Sphingobium yanoikuyae: one gene and its partner. The protein of the gene in region 1 interacts with the protein of each later gene in a pairwise test. Links are inferred from orthologs where the notes say so. Each region holds a gene or a part of one and is shown on either strand. Other genes may lie near its edges. The genes, in order: U0025_RS19625 and U0025_RS16255.

Evidence for each region.
Region 2: the proteins of U0025_RS19625 (region 1) and U0025_RS16255 interact in binary tests that used the Escherichia coli proteins (3 or more experiments, as listed by UniProt). The link is inferred for Sphingobium yanoikuyae from one-to-one orthologs.

Annotation. Positions count from the first base shown.
Region 1 is NZ_CP139979.1:4,242,351-4,247,639, reverse strand. What follows is about bases 222-3,158. They hold U0025_RS19625 (PTS sugar transporter subunit IIA), read left to right. Parts: upstream 222-1,424; coding sequence 1,425-1,892; downstream 1,893-3,158. Other genes in these bases: U0025_RS19610 (cell wall hydrolase), read left to right, coding at 2,868-3,158; U0025_RS19615 (DUF1491 family protein), read left to right, coding at 2,342-2,692; U0025_RS19620 (PaaI family thioesterase), read left to right, coding at 1,852-2,349; hpf (ribosome hibernation-promoting factor, HPF/YfiA family), read left to right, coding at 698-1,294; dnaQ (DNA polymerase III subunit epsilon), read left to right, coding at 222-626. Outside these bases: more of dnaQ, read left to right, coding at 1-221; more of U0025_RS19610, read left to right, coding at 3,159-3,539; U0025_RS19605 (MmcB family DNA repair protein), read left to right, coding at 3,643-4,149; U0025_RS19600 (ankyrin repeat domain-containing protein), read right to left, coding at 4,189-4,827; U0025_RS19595 (SCO family protein), read left to right, coding at 4,872-5,289. UniProt on the Escherichia coli protein: Seems to have a role in regulating nitrogen assimilation.
Region 2 is NZ_CP139979.1:3,534,266-3,550,306, reverse strand. Bases 6,572-9,832 are described here. They hold U0025_RS16255 (sensor histidine kinase), read right to left. Parts: upstream 9,433-9,832; coding sequence 6,772-9,432; downstream 6,572-6,771. Other genes in these bases: kdpC (potassium-transporting ATPase subunit KdpC), read right to left, coding at 9,429-9,832; U0025_RS16260 (response regulator), read right to left, coding at 6,572-6,775. Also shown: U0025_RS16280 (PDZ domain-containing protein), read right to left, coding at 1-146; U0025_RS16275 (glycosyltransferase), read right to left, coding at 199-3,528; U0025_RS16270 (hypothetical protein), read right to left, coding at 3,633-3,887; U0025_RS16265 (potassium transporter Kup), read left to right, coding at 4,112-6,010; more of U0025_RS16260, read right to left, coding at 6,080-6,571; more of kdpC, read right to left, coding at 9,833-10,019; potassium-transporting ATPase subunit KdpB, read right to left, coding at 10,034-12,082; potassium-transporting ATPase subunit KdpA, read right to left, coding at 12,095-13,798; kdpF (K(+)-transporting ATPase subunit F), read right to left, coding at 13,811-13,900; U0025_RS16230 (hypothetical protein), read left to right, coding at 14,251-14,418; U0025_RS16225 (nitroreductase family protein), read left to right, coding at 14,543-15,136; U0025_RS16220 (efflux transporter outer membrane subunit), read right to left, coding at 15,176-16,041. UniProt on the Escherichia coli protein: Member of the two-component regulatory system KdpD/KdpE involved in the regulation of the kdp operon. KdpD may function as a membrane-associated protein kinase that phosphorylates KdpE in response to environmental signals.

The DNA of each region.
Region 1 (5,289 bases):
GCATAGAGCTTATCAATCGCGTGCCGACCGGCCGCACCTTCCACGCCTATTATAATCCACAGCGCGACATGCCCTCCGCCGCCGAGGCGGTGCATGGCCTGTCGAGCCAGTTCCTGTCGGACAAGCCGCTGTTCCGCGAGGGCGTGGCCGAACTGATGGATTTCCTGGAGGACAGTCCGCTGGTGGCGCATAATGCGCGCTTCGACTTCGGATTCCTCAATCACGAATTGAAGCTGTGCGCGCGCGACGCCGTGTCGATGGACCGGATGATCGACACGGTGGCGATCGCTCGCACCCTGCATCCCGGCGCCAAGCACAGCCTGGACGCGCTCTGCACCCGTTACGGCATCGACCGCAGCCATCGCGTCAAGCATGGCGCGCTGCTCGACGCCGAACTGCTGGCGCAGCTCTATGTCGAATTGACCGGCGGCCGTCAGATCGGCCTGGGTCTTGCACAGGAGGAAGAGAAAGAGATCGTCAGGGTGGAACTGACGGAAACCGCCGTTGTTCGCCCTGTTCGTCCCGCGCGCGTCTTCACGGCGAGCGCGGAGGAGCTGGAGAGGCATGCCGCTTTCGTCGCGAAGCTGGATAAGCCGCTCTGGCTCGAGGAGGCGCCGCCGGCCTGAACCTGCCGGCGTTTGCCACGTGCCAACCGGGCCGCTGATCCGGCGTCCCGGCAAGAATAAGGAGAAGGCATATGGATATCCGTGTTTCCGGGCATCAGGTCGAGACGGGCGAGGCGCTCAAGCAGCACGTCAGCGACCGGCTGGAAGCGATAGCCGAGAAATATTTCTCCCGCACGATTTCCGCCCAGGTGACCTTCCGACCGGCCCCGCATGGCGCCTTTCATTGTGATATCGTCTGCCATGTGATGACCGGCCTGATCCTGAAGGGCGCCGGCGAGGCGCAGGAGGCGCATCCCGCCTTCGACCAGGCATCGGACCGGATCGAGAAGCAGCTGCGCCGCTATATGCGCCGCCTGAAGGACCGCAGCATCCAGGCCGCCGCTGCCGAGGCGCAGCGCGCCAATGGCTATAGTGTCGATGATATCGACGGTGCGGGTTACACCATCTTCGCCGGTGCCGCCGACGAGGAGGCCGAAGTGGCCGATGCGCCCCTGATCGTCGCCGAAACGCGGGTCGACATTCCCGAAGCCAGCGTGTCCGACGCGGTGATGATGCTGGACCTGCGCAACACCAATGCGCTGCTGTTCCTCAATGCCGGAACGTCGGCCTATAATATGGTCTATCGCCGTCAGGACGGCACGATCGGCTGGGTCGAGCCGCGCGGCTGACCCCCTGCCAAGCCGGGCCGCCTGTTGACCTCCGGGTGCAGGCGGCCTATGGGGCCGGGCTTTAGTTTCTCCGAGCAACGCGCATTTTTTTCGACAGGCTGGGCGCGCCTCGGCTGCCCCCGGAAGTAAAATGGTGCATTTCAACGATATTGTCTCGCCGGACGCGCTGGCCACCGAGGTGACTGTGAACGGCAAGAAGATGCTGTTCCAGAAGATCGCGGCTCTTGCCGCGCAATCCTATGGCGTGGATGCCGAAGCGGCCGCCGATGCGCTGCTGGAGCGCGAGCGTCTGGGCTCCACCGGTTTCGGTGGCGGCGTTGCCATTCCCCATGCCAAGCTGCCGGGCCTCGATCGCATGTGCGGCGTGGTCGTGCTGCTCGATCCGCCGGCGCCGTTCGACGCGGTCGATGATGCGCCGGTCGATATCGTGTTCGCGCTGCTGTCGCCGCAGGACAGCGGCGCCGAGCATCTCAAGACGCTGGCGCGTGTGTCCCGCTATCTGCGCGACGAGGCGCAGGTGACGCGCCTGCGCGGTGCCAAGTCGGCCGAGGCGCTGCATGCGCTGCTGGCCGGTGGTGAGGCGCGTGACGCCGCCTGAGGCCGCCGCGCTCGCCAGTGGCGAGGCGGCGCATTTTCGCGCGCTGGAGCATCTCTACAACAGCGCGCCGATCAACGACCTGTTCCTGTCGACCCTGCGCGTGCCGGAACCCGGCCGGTCGGTGATCGATTTCGAGGTCGACGAGCGGCATTTCCATGCCGCCGGCGCGGTGCATGGCACCGTCTATTTCAAGATGCTGGACGATGCGGCCTTCTATGCCGCTAACAGTCTGGTCAGCGATCGTTTCCTGCTGACCACCGCCTTCAACCTGCTGTTCACCCGGCCGATCGGTCCCGGAAAGCTGCGCGCCGAGGGGCGCTGGATCAGCGGCAAGCGCCGTGTCTATGTCGCCGAGGCGAGCATCCTCGATTCGGACGGGGAAGAGGTGGGCCGGGGCACCGGCACCTTCATGCGATCGCAGATTCCGCTGTCATCGCTGCCGGGATATCATGGCTGAGGACAGTCCGGCCGCGCGGCTGACCAGCGCGATGCTGGTCGGCGCGCTGGTGAAGCGGGTGAATGCCGCCGGCGGATTTGCCATGATCCTGGCCAAGGGCGATGCAATGAGCGGCGTCATCCTGGTCCAGGTGATGGACAAGGGGCGGGAATCCGCAATTTTCGAACGGGTATCGAACTTTCGCGGCGGCCATGCATTGATGCGCTGTGGACCCCCTGCGGAAGAGGGGCCTGAGGCGTTCGCCGCCTATGCCGAACGCCGGCGCAGATCGGACCCCGACCTGTGGCTGGTGGAGCTTGATATCGCGGATGCGGAACGGTTCGCCGCTGAAACGATCTGCTGATCGTTGACTCCTTGCACGCGCGCGGGCAATGGCGGCCAACGCTGAACGCGCAGGTTGCCTGCATTCGTCCATGGGGGGCGGGCCGGTAAACACGCAGACGGGGGGCGGCCGAACGTCACAGAATATCGGTTACAATCGACGTTTCTGGCCAATAACCGCACGATTTTGAGCAATAATGAGTTTTCGTCTGAAGGCCGCGATCATCGCGGCATTTACGCTGTCGGCCGCTGCGGCTGTTACGGCGTCGGACATGTCGAGCGCCAGCGAGGCCTCCCTGTCCACGGTTTCCCTGCCGGAAACCGCCGCGCTGACTAGCGCACCCACGGCCGGCACCAAGCCCGCCGTCGTTTTCGCTGCGCCGCAGGAAGTCGCGCAGTCGCTGGATTCCGGCTCCAAGGCTGGCAGCAATTTTTCGACCGATATCGAGCCCAAGGCCGAGACCCTGGCAGCCCTGGTTGATGCGCAAGGCGCTCCCGAGGATGTCGAAGGCGACATGAAGTGCCTGGCCGGTGCGGTCTATTTCGAATCCAAGGGTGAAACGCTGGAGGGCCAGCTGGCCGTTGCTCGCGTCATCATCAACCGCGCCAAGTCGGGCCGCTTCGCCAGCAGCCTGTGCGGCGTCATCTATCAGCCGAGCCAGTTCAGCTTCGTGCGTGGTCACGGCATGCCGCCGATCAACATCGCCAGCGATTCCTGGCGCGAGGCGGTTGCGATCGCGCAGATCGCCCTCGACGACAGCTGGGACAGCCAGGCCGAAGGCGCACTGTTCTTCCATGCCCGCCGCGTGTCGCCGGGCTGGGGCAAGACCAAGCTGGCGTCGATCGACAATCACGTCTTCTATCGCTGATCCGCGCTCACCGCGCGACAGTGACGCCCTTTTGAAGGCCGGTTCGGACCCCATGTCCGAATCGGTCTTTTCTTTTGTTCCCTTCCTGTTCTAATCTGGTGCCATGACCATCCAAGACGCCGCCCAAGACGCCGATCGCTGTTCACCGCTGACCGACGGGACCGCGCTGGCGGTTGCGCGCGGCACGCTGCGCCTGTTCCACCGCCATGACATGAACGGCATATTGGAAGTGCCGCTGCCCAATGGCCGGCGGGCCGACATCATGGCGATCGACAGCGCCGGGCGCCTGACCATCGTCGAGATCAAGTGCAGCCGGGCGGACCTGCTGGGCGACATGAAATGGCCGGATTATTTCGACTATTGCGACCGCTATTTCTGGGCGGTGCCATCGGGCTTCGACACCGGCCTGTTCGACAGCGAGGCGCTGTGGCCGACGCGCACCGGCCTGATCGTCGCCGACCAATATGATGCCGAACTGGTGCGCGCCGCGCCGTTCGAGCCGCTGGCCGCCGCCCGGCGCAAGGCAGAGACGCTGCGCTTTGCCCGCCGCGCCGCTCGCCGCCTGTCGGCGCTGGCCGACCCGGATTATGCGGCGGAATTGGGCTGGTAAGGGTTAAAGAAAAGGGCGGTCAGGCCGCCCTTTTTCATATCAGAAAACCGGACCCTGGACCGGGCCCTTGGGCGCTGCGGCGTTGGCCTTGGCGGAATCGAGCGCTTCGACCAGACCGGGGGTGCGGCTGTCGCGTTCGGCATAGTCGCGGGCGGACATGCCGGCGATCGTGTCGCGCTTGTCCGCATTGGCGCCCTGCGCCACCAGCAGGCGGACCAGGCCGATGTCGCGCAGCTGCACCGCACGGATCAATGCGGTCTCGCCGCTGCCATTGGTCTTGTCGACCTGGGCACCGCGGGCGAGCAGCAGGCGCACGCCTTCCTCGTACCGGTTCTGCACGGCGAGCAGCAGCGGCGTGGTGCCATTATTGTCGGCCAGGTTCGGATTGGCGCCCTTCGACAGCATGAAGTTGAGCCATGTCGTGTCACGGCGGCCGATGACGATGTGCAGCGCGGTTTCGCCGGTGGTGACGTCACGGCTGTTGATGACGGTCGAACCCGGCTTCTGCAGCAGGTCGGTCGCCTTTTCGCCGTCGGCGTCCTTCACCGCCTTGAGGAAGTTGTAATTGTTGGAAAACTGGGCCTGGGCCGCAACCGGGGCCATCAGTGCCAGGGTGATGGCGGCAGGCCGCGCCAGAAACAGCCAGGTGGAAAGTCCGCTCTTCATCCCAATCTTCATCGTCGCGCGCCCCGTTCGATTTGCAAATCGGCCCATAGCAAGGCATGGCAGGCGACACCATGAACAAAGCGCTGATCTCGCTCGCCCTGCCGCTTCTGGCCTTGCTGACGGCATGCAATATGGGGGCTGGCGGCAATGCATCAAGCGGCGAGAGCGAGCAGGGCAATCTGGTCGGTGCGCGCATCGGTGCGCCCTTCACCCTGACCGACCAGGATGGCAAGACCGTGCATTGGGACGATTATAAGGGCCAGTATCGGATCGTCTATTTCGGCTATACCTATTGCCCGGATGTCTGCCCGGTCGATCTGCAGCGGATCATGCAGGCGTTCAGTGCCTTCGAGAAGGCAGCGCCCGCCCGCGCCGCGAAGGTGCAGCCGATCTTTATCAGTGTGGACCCGAAGCGGGACACGCCGGCGGTGCTGAAAACCTATGTCGCGGCCTTCCACCCGCGCCTCGTCGGCC
Region 2 (16,041 bases), 700 kb from region 1 along the record:
CCCGACACGGAGCCATGATCCTCCGCATCGCGGCGGACATGCAGGAAGAAGGCGCCGCTCATCAACGCCGCACACAGCGCCAGGCCGATCAGCAGGCGGCTGGTTGCGGTCTTGTCTATGCGCGGGGCCTCCATGTTCCTGGCCATGTCCTGAGCTGTCTTTGCGGGTAGAATGGGCGAGGCGGGGTTGCGTGTCATGTTACACTTTGTTCATGCCGGGGACCGCCGCAGCCGGCGCGACCGAGACGCGACCCGACCGCTCCAGCTTGCCCCATCCCACGACCCAGCCGCCAATGGCCGATGCGATCGCGCGCACCACCACCCAATACATGATCTGGCGATAGACGAAGCGCTGGGCAACCAGCAGATGGGCGGGGTAGCGCACCTTGTTGCCGTCGAGCCGATAGGCCATCCAGCCACAGGCGATGTCGATGCCGGTGAAGACCAGCCAGTAGAGCGCCATGGTCGCGACGTCGCCGCTGGTCTGGGCCCAGCCATGCTGCTGCACGCGCAGGATCGTGCCCGCGATCGACAGGATCAGCGCCAGGTCGATGAGCGGCGAGATGGCGGCGAAGACGATCTGGAACAGCCAGGCCTGCGGCATCCCGACAAGCGCAAGGCCGGTCGGCTTGCGGCTGCGCAGGATGGCGGCATGTTTCCACAGGCATTGCAGCGTGCCGAAGGCCCAGCGATAGCGCTGCTTCGACAGTGCCTTGAAGCTTTCGGGCGCCTCGGTCCAGGCGACCGCCTCGGGATCGAAGGTGACGCGCCAGCCGGCGCGCTGGATCGCGATGGTCAGATCCTGATCCTCGGCCAGCGTATCTTCGGGATAACCGCCGACCGCGTCCAGCGCCGTCCGGCGCCAGGCGCCGACGGCGCCGGGCACCACCGTCATGGCGTCGAAGCCGGCGAGCGCGCGCCGCTCCAGATTCTGCGCGGTGATATATTCCAGCGCCTGCCAGCGGGTGACGAGATTGACCCGGTTGCCGACACGGGCGTCGCCAGCCACCGCGCCGATCGCCGGATCGGCGAACCAGCGCGCCAGCCGCGCGATCGTCAGCGGCTCGAACTGGGTGTCGGCGTCGAGCGCGATCAATATCTCGCCAGTGGCATCCTTGAGAGCGCGGTTGAGCGCCGCCGCCTTGCCGCCATTCTGCAAGGTCAGCAGGGTGACGCGCGGATCGTCGGCAAAGGCGCGGGCGACGATCGCGCTGGTCTCGTCTTTCGATCCGTCATCGGCGACGATCAATTGCAGCGCGGGATAGTCGCTGGCCAGCACGCGGCGCACCGATGCCTCGATCACCCGTGCCTCATTATAGGCGGGGATGATGACCGAGACGGTCGGCTGATAGACGGGCGGCGCCGGGCGGTCGCGCCGGGTCTGGAACCAGGCGAGAAAGGTCATCAGCAGCGCGCGCGCGATGCCGAGCGAGATGGCGACATAGAAGATCCAGCCGAGCAGGGCCGAGATGACGGCGAGTGTGATGAACATGCCGACATCGACGCGCACGGCGGTCAGGTCGCCGGCACGGACCGGCGGCATTGCCGCTTCGCGCGACAGGCCGGCAAGGCGCGACACCGGCACGAAGCGATAGCCTTCCTTCTGCAGGGTGGTGATGATCTGCGGCAGGGCCGCGACCGTCTGAGACCGTTCGCCGCCGCCATCATGCAGCAGGATGATATTCCCGGACCGCTCGGCATCGGCGGCATGAACCTGGTCGATCACCTGGCGGACGATCGTATCGGTGCCGGGCCGCTGCCAGTCATTGGGATCGACGTGCAGACCGACGACGGTATAGCCGGCCTTCTGCGCCGCCAGCGCCGGCCCCAGTTCGTCCGCCGTGGTCGGTTCGGCGTCGCCGAAATAGGGTGCGCGGAACAGCTTCATGCTGCGCCCGGTATAGGCCTGGACCAGCCGCTGGGTGGCGTTGAGTTCCAGCCGGGTGCTCTCGTCCGACCAGGTGGCAAGGTTGGGATGGCTGTAGCTATGGTTGCCGATCTCGTCGCCGTCGGCGACGATCCGCTGCAACAGGCCGGGATGCTCCAGCGCATTTTCGCCGATGACGAAGAAGGTGCCGGGCACATGATGCTGTTCCAGCACCGACAGGATTTTCGGCGTCCAGGTCGCGTCCGGGCCGTCGTCGAAGGTGAGCGCCAGCATCTTGGGCTGGGCGCCGCCGGTCCGCCGCACCTGATAGGGGGTGGGCAGGACATGATAGGTTTCGCGCAGGATCGTCCCCTGCGGGCCGAAGGCGATCGAGCGGCTGCCGTCGGTCGGCGTGGCGGTGATGCGCAATATCTCGCCCGATCCCTCGACATCGGTGTCGAGCTTGCTCGCGACCTGGCGCAGGTCGGGCCGGCTGCCGTTGCGGAAGGCGGTGAGGTCGGACCAGATGCCCGGATCCTCGCTGCCCAGCCGCCACAGCGCCACGCCCTGGATGCCGAGGCGGCGCAGCGCCTGCAGCTCGTTCCAGCTGGCGGCGGCATCGAGCATCCAGACCTGATGGCGATGGCCGTCATCATCATAGGCGAAGCCGGCATTGCCGCTGGCGGGATCGAAGCTGACCGGGGCGTCGCTGTCATGGGCGGCGAGCCAGGCCTCGTCGAGCGACAGGGCGTCGGCGCCGCCATCATGCCAGTCATAGGCATAGCTGCCGAGCGCAACGATGATGCGATCGCGGCCGACGCGGCGGCTGGCATCCTCGACCGCGCGGGCGAACCAGTCCTGCGCCGCGATCGGGCCGGGCGTGCCGCCCTGCCAATGCTGGTCATAGGCCATGAAGATGACATGGTCGGCAATTTGGCCGAGGCGGGTGAGCGGCCATTCCTCGCCGGCGGGGGCGGTGACGGCCAGCTTGGCGCGGGCGGGCAGGTCGCTGCGCAACTGGCGCAGGAAATGGAGATAGGCGGGCAGCGCGCCGGACGGCAGCGATTCAAAGTCCATCACCAGCCCGGCATCATGATGCGCCGCGACCGAGGCGGCGAGCCGCTGGGCCAACTGGCGGGTGGCGGCCGGATTGGCGAGCAGGCGGGCGGTGCCGGCGCCGTTCCAGCCATGGGCGTCGAGATTCTGGACCATCGGCAGCAGCTTGGGCGGTCGGCCCATGCTGGCGATCATCTGGTCTAGGCGCGGGTCGGCATGGAATCGGGGCGCGGGATCGCTGCCCGGCACGGTCACCAGGGCGGGCACGACCCAGTCGAGCTGGCCGACATGACGGCGCAGCGAGGCGATGCTGCTTTCGTCATCGGGGACATAGAAGCCGACATTGAGCGGACGGGCCTGTGCGACATGGCCGGGCCAGCGCGGCAGCCATTTGGACAGGTCATGGCGCAGCCGCGACATGCCGGTCAGATGCGCGGCGCGGGGCTGGGGCAGGGGCAACGCCAGGTCGCCTTCCGACGGGACGGCGATCAGCGTCGTCGCAAAGGCGATGGTGGCGGCGATGATGGCGCACAGCAGGGCGGCGAGGGCGCGCCGCGCCCAGATGCCGCGCCGGCCGGTGGGATCGAAGAAAATGGGTCTGGTCATGGCCTGTGGTCCGCGCGTCGCTACTCCTCTGCGACGATGACGCGGCAATAGGCCGGCCCGGCTTCCCGCCGGATGATCCCATCATGAAATCTTGGTCATGAACCTCATCGCGCGGTCCAGCGATCGGCCAGGCGTACCGGCTTCCATAGGTCGGGGCCCATCAACAGCAGCGCCATCCCGCCGCTGGCACATAGAAAGGCCAGCGCGGCGAGCGACAATTGGCCGATGGTGACCGATGGATGGCCATGGGCGAGCGCAGTAAGGGCACGGCCCTCGGGCCAGAGCGTGGCCAGAAAGGCGAGGCCGAGCAGGCGCAGGCCGATCTTCAAGGTCCAGCGGGGACGCCAATTGTGCATCATGTGCCGCCTCCGTTGCGGCGGCATCGCAATTAAGCGGACGGGCATAGGGATGCGAGACAGGGAACCGGCAGATTGCGTAGGGATTTCATAGCATTTGAGGCGCATACGGGCCGTCCGGGCCGGAATCATATGCGAATCCTATGCCGGGGAGGGCAGACCCCTATGGTTTTCAAATGGCCTTTCATGGCATGGCGGCCCGATAGAAAGACGAAGGGCACGCATAGATGACTGAACAGGGGGATCCGGCCGCAGGCCAGGATCGCACGCCGCATGGCCGACCGGCTGCGCTTGCGCTCGGTGCGCTGGGCGTGGTGTTCGGCGATATCGGCACCTCGCCGCTCTATGCGCTCAAGGAAAGCTTCGTCGGCCATCATCCGCTGACGGTCGATCCGCTGCATATCTATGGCGTCCTCTCGCTGATCTTCTGGACCATGACGCTGATCGTCACCGTCAAATATGTGTTCATCGTCATGCGCGCCGACAATGATGGCGAAGGCGGCAGCATGGCGCTGCTGGCGCTGATCGGCCGGCGATTGGGCGAGACGCGCTGGACCCCGGCGATCGCGATGCTGGGGGTGCTGGCGACCGCACTCTTCTATGGCGACGCGATCATCACGCCGGCCATTTCGGTGCTGTCTGCGGTCGAGGGCCTGACCATCGTGCAGGCGAGCCTGGCGGATATGGTGCTGCCGATCGCGATCGTCATCCTGATCGCGCTGTTCCTGATCCAGCGCTTCGGCACGGCGATGGTCGGCATGGCCTTCGGCCCGATCATGGCGATCTATTTCATCACGCTCGCCGCGCTCGGCATCGCCAATATCGTCCAGCACCCCGAAATCATCGGCATCGTCAATCCGCTCTGGGCGATCCGCTTCTTCGCAATCGACCCCAGGCTCGCTTTCCTGGCGCTCGGCTCGGTCGTGCTGGCGGTGACCGGCGCAGAGGCGCTCTATGCCGATATGGGCCATTTCGGGCGCAAGGCGATCAGCATCGCCTGGCTCTATGCCGCCTTTCCCTGCCTGATGCTCAACTATCTGGGGCAGGGGGCGCTACTGCTCGACAATCCGGCGGCGGCACAAAATCCCTTCTTCCTGATGGCGCCGGACTGGGCGCGTCTGCCGCTGGTGATCCTGGCCACCATGGCGACGATCATCGCCAGCCAGGCGGTGATCTCCGGGGCCTTCTCCGTCACGCAACAGGCGGTGCAACTGGGTTTCCTGCCGCGCCTGCGCATCCTGCACACCAGCGCGTCGGCGGCGGGACAAATCTATGTGCCGCTCATCAACTGGCTGCTGCTGATCTTCGTCATCCTGCTGGTGCTGGGCTTTGGCAACAGCAGCAACCTGGCCGCCGCCTATGGCATCGCAGTAACCGGCACGATGGTTATCACCGCCTGCATGCTGGGCTTGCTGACCTTCAGCGTATGGCGCTGGCCGCTGCCGGCGGCGGCGGGTGTCACCGGCCTGTTCCTGATCATCGACGGCGCCTATTTCGCGTCGAACGTGACCAAGATCCCCGATGGCGGATGGTTCCCGCTGCTGGTCGCGGCGGTGGTCTTCACCGTGCTGACCACCTGGGCGACCGGGCGGCGCATCATGCGCCATTATCTGCGCGAAGGGGCGATGGAGCTGGACCTGTTCGTGCGATCGACGCTGGCCTCGCTCAAGCGCGTGCCGGGGACGGCGATCTTCCTCTCCTCCACCACCGACGGCGTGCCGCCGGCACTGCTGCACAATGTGAAGCATAACAAGGTGTTGCACGAACGGGTCATCATCCTGACCGTGCGCACCCAGGGCGTGCCGCATCTGCCGCTGCAGGGGCGCACGACGGTGGAGGATCATGGATCGGGCTTCTACCGGTTGATCCTGCGCCATGGCTTCATGGAGGATGTGGATATTCCGGCGGCGATGAAGTCGGTCCACGACTGTGGCGGGCCGATCAGCGTCAAGGACACCAGCTATTTCCTCAGCCGTCAGACGCTGATCCCGTCAGAGCGGCCGGGCATGGCGATGTGGCGCGAAAAGCTGTTCGCCTGGATGATCCGCAATGCCGAAAGTCCGATGGCCTTCTTCAACCTGCCGACCAACCGCGTGGTCGAGCTGGGGTCGCAGATCGAGATCTAGAGCCTGATCGTCTGAGGCGAAAGCGCTCCGCGCTTTCACCGATGGCGTGAATCAGGCTCTATTTTGATGTCAGTCCGCACCCTGTTTCAGGCGGTAGCCGATCCCCAGTTCATTGCTGATGATCTGCGGCCGCTGCGGGTCGGCCTCCAGCTTCTGGCGCAGGCCGCGCACCAGCACGCGCAGATATTCGACATGATGGGCATGTTCGTTGGGCCAGACATGGTCCATGATCTGCTTGTGGGTGATGACCCGGCCGGGAAAGCGCGCCAGCTGCTCCAGCACGCCATATTCCTTGGGCGTCAGATGCACCTCGACCCCGCCCTTCGTGACGATATGGGCGACCAGGTCGATCGTCAGGTCGCCGGCCGTCACCTTGGTCGATCCGCCGTCGCGCGTCATCCGGTTGCGGAGCGCCACCCGCACGCGGGCAAGCAGTTCGTCGGTATCGAACGGCTTGGTCAGATAATCGTCAGCGCCCAGGTCCAGCGCGGCGACCTTCTCATCGGTGGCGTCACGCGCCGACACGATGATCAGCGTCGTGTCGCTTTCCTTCTTGATGATCGGCACCAGCTCCAGCCCGTCGCGATCGGGCAGGCCCAGGTCCAGCAGGGTGATGTCGGGCCGCTCGCTGCGCAGCTTGTCCAGTGCTTCGCGCGCGGTCTGCGCCTCGATCGTGGCATAATCGGCGCGGGCGAGGGCGGCCTGGATCAGCCGGCGGATCTGCGGTTCGTCGTCGACGATCAGCAGGCTGTGGCGCGGCTTCATGCGATGTCCTTTTCCATGATGTCGGTGAGGATGAGGGATTGGGGAATGTGCAGGGTGAAACAGGCGCCGGGCGGGGCGGCAACGGTGCGGGCCGATACGGTAAGGCCCATTGCTTCCGCAAAGGCCTTGACGATGGCGAGGCCAAGGCCGGTGCCGGTCTTCGACCGATCCGATCCTTCCAACCGGGTGAAGGTGTCGAACACGCGCGCTTCCATGCCGGCCGGGATGCCCGGCCCCTGGTCGATCACCGACAGGCTGATGGCGTCGGGCTCGCGCAGGCTGCGCACGGTCACGGGCGTGCCGGGATCGCCATAGCGGCCGGCATTGTCGAGCAGGTTGATGAGGATGTGGTGCAGCAGCACCGGATCGACCCGGACCAGCGGGATGTCGGGCGGGATCTGCACGTCGAGATGGCGATCGGCCAGCGCGCTGCGGCTGTCATGGGCGGCGCTGGCGACCGCATCGAACAGGTCGGTCGCCTCCGCTCGCATCGGCAGTGCGCCGGCCTCCACCCGCGCCATGTCGAGCAGATTGGCGACGAACCGGGACAGGCGCTGGGCCTCGCCATCCAGCGTATCGATCAGCTCGGGCGAGGGATGGGTGCGCAGTTCGCGCGTGGCCGAAATGATGGTGGTGAGCGGCGTGCGCAGATCATGGCTGACCGAGGAGAGGAGGGCGGAGCGCAACCGGTCGCGCTCGCGGATCTGCCCGGCTTCGATCATCGCCTCCTCCAGCGCCATGCGGTCGAGCGCGATCGCCGCCTGGTCGATCAGGCTCATCAGCAGCGGGAACTGATCGGATCGGACCGGTTCGCCGGCGTCCTCGCGGGCCAGGCCGATCACCGCCAGCACCGCGTCCTTGGTGGGCACCGGCAGAAACAGCCAGTCCGACGCGGTGAGGGTGGAGGAGCCGCGCCCGGCCGGCTCGCCATGCTCCATCGCCCAACGGGCGGCGGCGCGCTCGATCTCGTCCAGCCGATCCTCGGGCGGATAGGCGGCGCGCAATTGCGGCCCTTCATCCGACGGGATCATCAGCACGGCTCGCACGTCGAACAGCCGGGCGATCTCGGCGCAGATGGCGTGGCGGATTTCCTCCAGGCTGGGGGAGGCGGTCAGCTGGCGCGAGAAGCCGGCCAGCGTTGCATTCTGCCGCGCACTGGATTGGGCCAGCACCGACTGGGCATGCATCCGCGCGGCAAACTGGCTGGTCACCACTGCCACGCCCAGGAAGACGAGGATGGAAATGACATTTTCCGGATTGCTGACGGTCAGCGTGCCCGTGGGCGGCAGGAAGAAGAAATTATAGGCAAGGCTGGAGGCGAGGCCGGTGGCAAGGCCGGTGCGCAGGCCATGACTGGCCGCCGCGAACATCACCGGAACCAGATAGAGAAGCGCGATATTGCCGAGGTCGATCACCTCCAGCATCAGCCGGCCGAGCACGGTCATGCCGATCACCGCCAGCATCGACCAGACATAGCCAATCGGGTCGCCCCAATGGCCGCCACGGGTGACTTTGGTCCGCGGCGCGCTTTCCTCGCCGGGCATGACATGGACGGCGACCGGGCCGATGTCGCGCACCAGCCGGTCGACCACCGACCCATGGCGCAATTCGAACCACCAGCTGCGCGCCGACTTGCCGATCACGATCTGGGTCGCGCGCGCGTCGGCGGCGAAGCTGCGCAGTCCATCGGCGACGCTGGGGGCCGGAATGGACGCGGTCTCGGCGCCGAGGCGGGAGGCGAGGGCAAGCGTGTCGGCCAGACGCTGCCGGTCCTCGTCCGACAGCTGCAGCCCACGCGGGGTTTCGATATGGATGGCGGTCCAGGGCGCGCGCAGCGCATCGGCCAGCCGCTTGGCGGAGCGGACAAGGCCGGCGGCGCTGGGCTGTTCGCTCACCGCCACGATCACCCGCTCGCCCGCCGCGAAGCTGCCCGCCAGCGCATGGGCGCGGACATAGTCGAGCATCTGGGCATCGACCGCCTGGGCGGCGCGGCGCAGCGCCAGTTCGCGCAGTGCGGTCAGGTTCGACTTGGAAAAGAAATGGTTGAGGGCGCGGCTGGCTTCCTGCGGGATATAGACCTTGCCGTCCTTCAGCCGCTCGATCAGCTCGTCGGGCGGAATGTCCACCACTTCGATCTCGGCATGTTCCAGGATCGAATCGGGCACGGTCTCACGCACGCGAACGCGGGTGAAGGAGGCGACGACGTCGTTGAGGCTTTCGACATGCTGGATGTTGATCGTCGAATAGACGTCGATGCCGGCGGCCAGCAATTCCTCGACATCCTGATAGCGTTTGGGATGGCGGCTGCCCGGCGCATTACTGTGCGCCAGCTCGTCGACCAGCACCAGCTGGGGATGGCGCGCGAGGATCGCGTCGATATCCATCTCGCCCAGGCTGTGGCCCTGATGATCGACGGTGCGGCGGGGGATGATCTCATGGCCATGGACCAGCGCTTCGGTCTCGCGCCGGCCATGGGTTTCCACCACGCCGACGACGACATCGACGCCTGCCTCGCGCCGCTGCCGTCCTTCGGTCAGCATCTCCCATGTTTTGCCCACCCCCGGCGCAGCGCCGAGAAAGACCTTCAGGCGGCCACGGCCTTCCTGCGCGGCGGCGCGCAGGAAGGCTTCTGGATCAGGGCGATGCGGTTCGTTCACTGGGTCCGTTTAGCGCCAATCGCATCCAGCCGTCGATTGAGATCGAACAGATTGACGCGGGGTTCGCCGATGAAGCCCAGCAGGGGCTGCTCGACGCTCTGTTCTACCAGGCTGCGGACGCGCGCCGCATCGATCCCGCGCGCGGCGGCGACGCGATCGACCTGATAAAAAGCTGCCTCGGGGCTGATATGGGGGTCAAGCCCCGAGGCAGAGGTGGTCACCAGATCGGACGGAACAAAACGACCAGGTGTAGCAGCTTGAAGAGTCTCGACGTCGGTCTTGACGCGGTCGGCCAGCGCCTGGCTGGTCGGACCAAGATTGGAGCCGGAGGAGGCAAGGCCGTCATAGCCCTTGCCCGCCGCCGACGGACGGCTGTGGAAATAGATGTCCGAGGTGAAGGCCTGACCAATGATGGTCGAACCGACGACCTTGCCCTGATCCTCGACCAGGCTGCCATTGGCCTGGGACGGGAACACTGCCTGGCCGATGCCGGTCAGCGCCAGCGGATAGGCAAGCCCGAGCAGCAGGGCGAAGAGCAAAGTCATGGTCAGGGCCGGACGCAGAGCGGATTTGAAATCGGTAAACATGGATTTGTCCTTCCTCAGGCGAGGCCAAGGCCGTTGACGGCAAGGTCGATCAGCTTGATGCCCACGAACGGCGCGATCAGGCCACCCAGGCCATAAATGGCGAGGTTGCGGGCCAGCAGCGGACCGGCGCCGATCGGGCGATAGGTCACGCCCCGCAATGCCAGCGGCACCAGACAGGGAATGATCAGCGCGTTGAAGATGATCGCCGACAGGATCGCGCTTTCCGGCGTGGCCAGACCCATGACGTTGAGGATGCCAAGGCCCGGATAGAGCGCGACGAACATGGCCGGGATGATCGCGAAATATTTGGCCACGTCATTGGCGACCGAGAAGGTCGTCAGCGCGCCGCGCGTCATCAGCAACTGCTTGCCCAGACCGACTACCTCGATCAGCTTGGTCGGATCGCTGTCCAGGTCGACCATGTTGCCGGCTTCGCGGGCCGCCTGGGTGCCGGTGTTCATGGCGACGCCGACATCGGCCTGCGCAAGGGCAGGGGCGTCGTTGGTGCCGTCGCCGCACATCGCGACCAGGCGACCGCCCTGCTGTTCCTTGCGGATCAGGGCCAGCTTGTCCTCCGGCGTGGCCTGCGCCAGGAAGTCGTCGACCCCGGCCTCGGCCGCGATGCTGGCGGCAGTCAGCGGGTTGTCGCCGGTGATCATCACCGTGCGGATGCCCATCTGGCGCAGTTCGCCGAACCGTTCCCGGATGCCCGCCTTGACGATATCCTTCAGGAAGATCGCGCCCAGCAGCTTGCCGTCCTTGGCCACCGCCAGCGGGGTGCCGCCGGCACGGGCGATCTCGTCGGTGATGCGGCGCAGTTCGTTGGCGACCGGGGTGGAACCCAGGCCCGGATTGGCCTTCAGCACCGAATCCACCGCCCCCTTCTGGATCGTCGATCCATCGATGGTGACGCCGGAAATCCGGGTCTGGGCGGTGAAGGGAATGACCTCCGCATTGGCGGGCAGGGCGTCTACCGACTGGTTGAAGCCTTCGCGGGCCAGCAGCACGATCGAACGGCCCTCGGGCGTCTCGTCGGCCAGGCTGGCGAGCAGCGCGGCCTGTGCGAGCTGGACCGGGGTGGTGCCGCCGACGGGACGGAATTCGGTCGCCTGACGATCACCCACGGTGATGGTGCCGGTCTTGTCCAGCAGCAGCACGTCGATGTCGCCCGCTGCCTCGACCGCGCGGCCCGACTTGGCGAGCACGTTGAAGCGCACCAGACGGTCCATGCCGGCAATGCCGATCGCCGACAGCAGGGCGGCGATGGTGGTCGGGATCAGGGTGATCAGCAAGGCCGCCAGGATCGCCACCGGAATGGCACCGCCGGCATAGCTGGCGAAGCTAGGGATGGTGCCGACCGCGATCAGGAAGATGATGGTCAGACCGACCAGCAACAGGGTGAGGGCGATTTCGTTCGGCGTCTTCTGGCGCTCGGCACCCTCGACCAGCGCGATCATGCGATCGAGAAAGCCCTGGCCGGGATTGACGGTGACGCGGACGCGGATCTCGTCGGAAATGACGCGGGTGCCCGCCGTCACGGCCGAACGGTCGCCGCCTGCCTCGCGGATCACCGGCGCGGATTCGCCGGTGATGGCCGCTTCGTTGACGGAGGCGACGCCGGAGACGACCTCGCCATCGGACGGGATCAGATCGCCGGTCTGGACCAGCACCACGTCCCCCAGCTTCAGCGCGCTGGCGGCGACATTTTCATAGCTTTCGCCATGGCCCTTCAGCCGCTTGGCGGTCAGGTCCGCCTTGGTCGCGCGCAGCGAGGCGGCCTGCGCCTTGCCACGGCCTTCTGCCAGCGCCTCGGCAAAGGTGCCGAAGAGGACCGTGAGCCAGAGCCAGATCACCAGCTGCAGCTTGAAGCCGGTGGCCAGGCTGTCCTGCCCGACAAGGAGCAGGACGGTCAGCAGGACCGCAACGATCGCGGTGGTGAACATCACCGGGTTGCGGATCAGTTCCTTGGGATTGAGTTTGCGGAAGGCGTCTCGACAATCCGGGACGATCAGGTCCGCCGTGAAGAGCGATTTTTGTTCGGATTTGTTGGAGGATCGGGCCATGTGCATGGATCCTTAGAAAAGCTGGCCACGGATCATCGCGAGATGATCGGCGATGGGGCCAAGGGCGAGGCTGGGCAGGAAGGTCAGGCCGCCCACGATCAGCACGATGCCGACCAGCAGACCGGTCCACAGCGCCCCGGTGGTGGGGAAGCTGCCGGCGGTTTCGGGCGTATATTTCTTCGCGGCCAGGCTGCCTGCGATGGCCAGCATGGGAATGATGATGAAGAAGCGGCCGATCCACATCGCGACGCCCAGCATCCCGTTATAGAAGGGGGTGTTGGCGGTCAGGCCGGCAAAGGCCGAACCATTATTGCCGACGGCGCTGGTGAAGGCGTAGAGGATCTCGCTGAAGCCATGCGGTCCCTTGTTGAGCGGCCCGGCCAGGCCCGCGTCGGTGACGCTGGCGATGGCGGTGAAGCCCAGGATGATCAAAGGCAGCACGGCGATGACGAGCACGGCCAGCTTCACTTCGCGGCTCTCGATCTTCTTGCCGACATATTCCGGCGTGCGGCCGACCATCAGGCCCGCGACGAACACGGCCAGGATGGCGAACAGCAGGAAGCCATAGATGCCTGCGCCGACGCCGCCGACCACGACTTCGCCCAGCTGGATGTTGAACAGCGGGATCATGCCGCCCAGCGCGGTGAAGCTGTCATGCATGGCGTTGACCGCGCCGCAGCTTGCCGCCGTGGTGACGACCGCGAACAGGGAGGAGGCAGCGATGCCGAAGCGGACTTCCTTGCCCTCCATATTGCCACCGGCGATGCCCAGATTGTGGAGTATCGGGTTGCCGGCCGCTTCCTGCCAATAGGTGACGGTGACGCCGGCGAGGAAGATCAGCAGCATGGCGGCGAGGATGGCCCAGCCCTGGCGCGGGTTGCCAACGGCCTTGCCGAAGGTCCAGGTCAGGCCAAAGCCGATCACGAAGATCGACAGCATCTGCACCAGGTTGGTGAGCGCGGTCGGATTCTCGAAGGGATGGGCGCTGTTGGCGTTGAAGAAGCCGCCGCCATTGGTGCCCAGCATCTTGATCGCTTCCTGGCTGGCGACGGGGCCAAGCGCCAGGGTCTGCTTCACGCCTTCCAGCGTGGTCACGTCGACCGACCCGGCCAGCGTCTGCGGCACGCCGCTCGCGATCAGGAACAGGGCATAGACGATGCAGATCGGCAGCAGCAGATAGAGGGTCACGCGGGTGACGTCGGCCCAGAAATTGCCGATCGTCGCTGCGCTGCGCCGCGCAAAGCCGCGGAACAGGGCGAAGGCCAGGGCAATGCCGGTGGCGGCCGACAGGAAATTGTGGATGGAGAGGCCCAGCATTTGGGCCAGGTTCGACATGGTCGACTCGCCCGAATAGCTTTGCCAGTTGGTGTTGGTGGTGAAGCTGATCGCCGTGTTGAAGGCGAGGTCGCTGCTGGTGCCGGCAAAGCCCTGCGGATTGAGCGGCAGCAGCCCCTGCAGACGCAGCACCGCATAGGTGAAGAGCAGCAGCGCCACGTTGAAGAGCAGCATATGGACCGCGTAGCGGCGCCAGCTCTGCTCGGCATCGGGATCGATCCCCGACAAGCGGTAGAAGCCCCGTTCGATCGGGCCGAAGACGGCATGAAGCGGCGTGCGGCGGCCCTCATAAAGCGCGAACAGCCACAGGCCCATCGGCTTGGTCAGCGCCAGCAAGATGCCGACAAAGGCTGCGATCAGCAGCCATCCCTGGAAGGTCATGTGCGGCCCCCCTTAAAAGCGTTCAGGCCGTGCGAGCACGGCGACGAGATAGACGAGAAGCCCGGCGGCGGTGATCGCCGCGAGCCAGAGGTCGATGGTCATGGCATCCCTCCTTCAGGCGTCGCCGCACAGCCGGACATAGCCGAGGCTAGCCGCCGTGAGCGTCAGGATGATGCCGATCCACAAGAGATCCTGCATGGGGGTAACTCCCGCATCACGCCCGCCGCGGGAGGCGGACAGGGTCGTTAGCGAGCGCCCGATTAGGCCCCTCTTCCGTTTGAATGCGAGACGCGGGGCGGGGCGGCTGCATAGTATTTGCGTATGATTGGCGAGCCGGGGTGCCGCTGGAGAGCGATGGAAAGCTTTTCTTGCCGATCTGGCAGCATTGCTTGAGCGACGATTCTCTATACGATCAGTAGATAAGCCGCTCGAGTCGGCAGAGAGGACGCATTATGGCCTATCAGGATCAGGACGGACCGTTGACGCGCCTGCGCGATCGGCTGGCGCAGGCCCTTTTCAGGGAGCCTGCCGTCGTGCTGTTCGAGCGCGATGCGGACGACCGTGGCGCACCGGTGTCGCGTGCCGATCGCGAACGCCAGCCACAGGATGCCTGCGCCTGATCGAAGGAAACCCTGTGTTTCCAGGGCGAAAGCCAAACGCCTCTTCGCAGCGGCGGAACATCCGCTAGATAGATTTCCAACAGCATGGCGCGCCGATCGCGCCATCGCCTTGAAGGAGATCCAGATGGCCACCAGCCCGCGCGAAGTTACCCGTCCCGTCGATCCGTTGATCCTGGAGCGCTGGTCGCCCCGCGCCTTTGACGGTTCCGCCATCCCCCAGGCCGATATCGATACGCTGTTCGATGCCGCCCGCTGGGCGCCTTCGGCCTTCAACTACCAGCCCTGGCGCTTCCTCTATGCCCATCGCGACAGCGCTGACTGGGCGCGCTTCCTCGACCTGCTCTTCCCGTTCAATCAGGGCTGGGTGCAGCATGCCGGGGCGCTGGTCTTCGTCATTTCCGACACGCTGATGGCCGCGCCGGGATCGGAAGACTATAAGCCCTCGCACAGCCACAGCTTCGATGCGGGCGCCGCCTGGGCGACGCTGGCGCTGCAGGCGACGCGGCTTGGCTATCATACCCATGCCATGACCGGCGTCGATTTCGACAAGGCCCGCGCCGAACTGGCCGTGCCGGAGCGTTTCCGGATCGAGGCGGCGATCGCGATCGGGCGTCAGGGCGACAAGGCGGTCCTGCCCGAAGCGCTGCAGGCGCGCGAGGCGCCGAGCGGCCGGCATGAGATCGAGACATTCGCCCATCAGGGCAATTTCATCGTCTGAAAAAAAAGGGCGGCGTTTTGAAACGCCGCCCTTTCCGTATCAGGTGGTGGTCCAGCCGCCGCCCAGGGCGCGGAACAGGTCCACCTGGGCAAAGGCAACGGCGCGGTTGGCGGTCGCCAGGTCCGCGTCCGCCGATGCCTGGGTGCGCAGCGCATCCAGCACGGTCAGGAAGTCGATCTGCCCCTCGCGCTGGCGTGCCAGGCTGATCCGCGCAGCCCGAGCCGCCTCGTCCCGCGCCGACTGCAGCGTCGCCCGCCGTTCCAGCGCATTGGCGTAGGCGGACAGCGCCGTCTCGGTTTCCTCCAGCGCCTGCAGCACCGTGCCGTCAAAGGCGGCGAGCGATGCGTCGCCATCCGCCCTGGCTGCCGCGATCTTCGCGCGGTTGGCTTCCTGATTGGGGAAGGCCCAACTGATCAGCGGCCCCAGCAGGAAGTTGAGCGGCCCGGCGCCGAACAGATTGCCGCCGCCGACTGCGGTGGTGCCGATCGATCCGCCCAGCGTGATGCGCGGATAGAGGTCGGCCGTCGCGACACCGATACGCGCGGTGTCGGCCGCCAGCCGCCGTTCGGCCGCGCGCACGTCCGGTCGCCGGGCGAGCAGTGCCTGGCCGTCGCCGACCGGGATCGGCTGTGTCACATTCGGTGTCACGGTCGCGTTCTGGACGGACGCGGGCAGCTCCTGCGGCGTGCGCCCGGTCAGCGTTGCCAGCCGGAACAGGGCGGCATTGCGATCGGCAACCAGATTGGGGATCAGCGCCTGCTGCTGTTCGCGCAGGGTGGTCACCCGGATCACGTCCAGCCGGTCGGACCGGCCAGCATCGAAGCGGGCGCCGGTGATACGGATCGACTTGTCGAGCAGGTCGACCGTCTCCTTCGCGACGGCAAGCCGCTGCGCCGAGGCGGTGG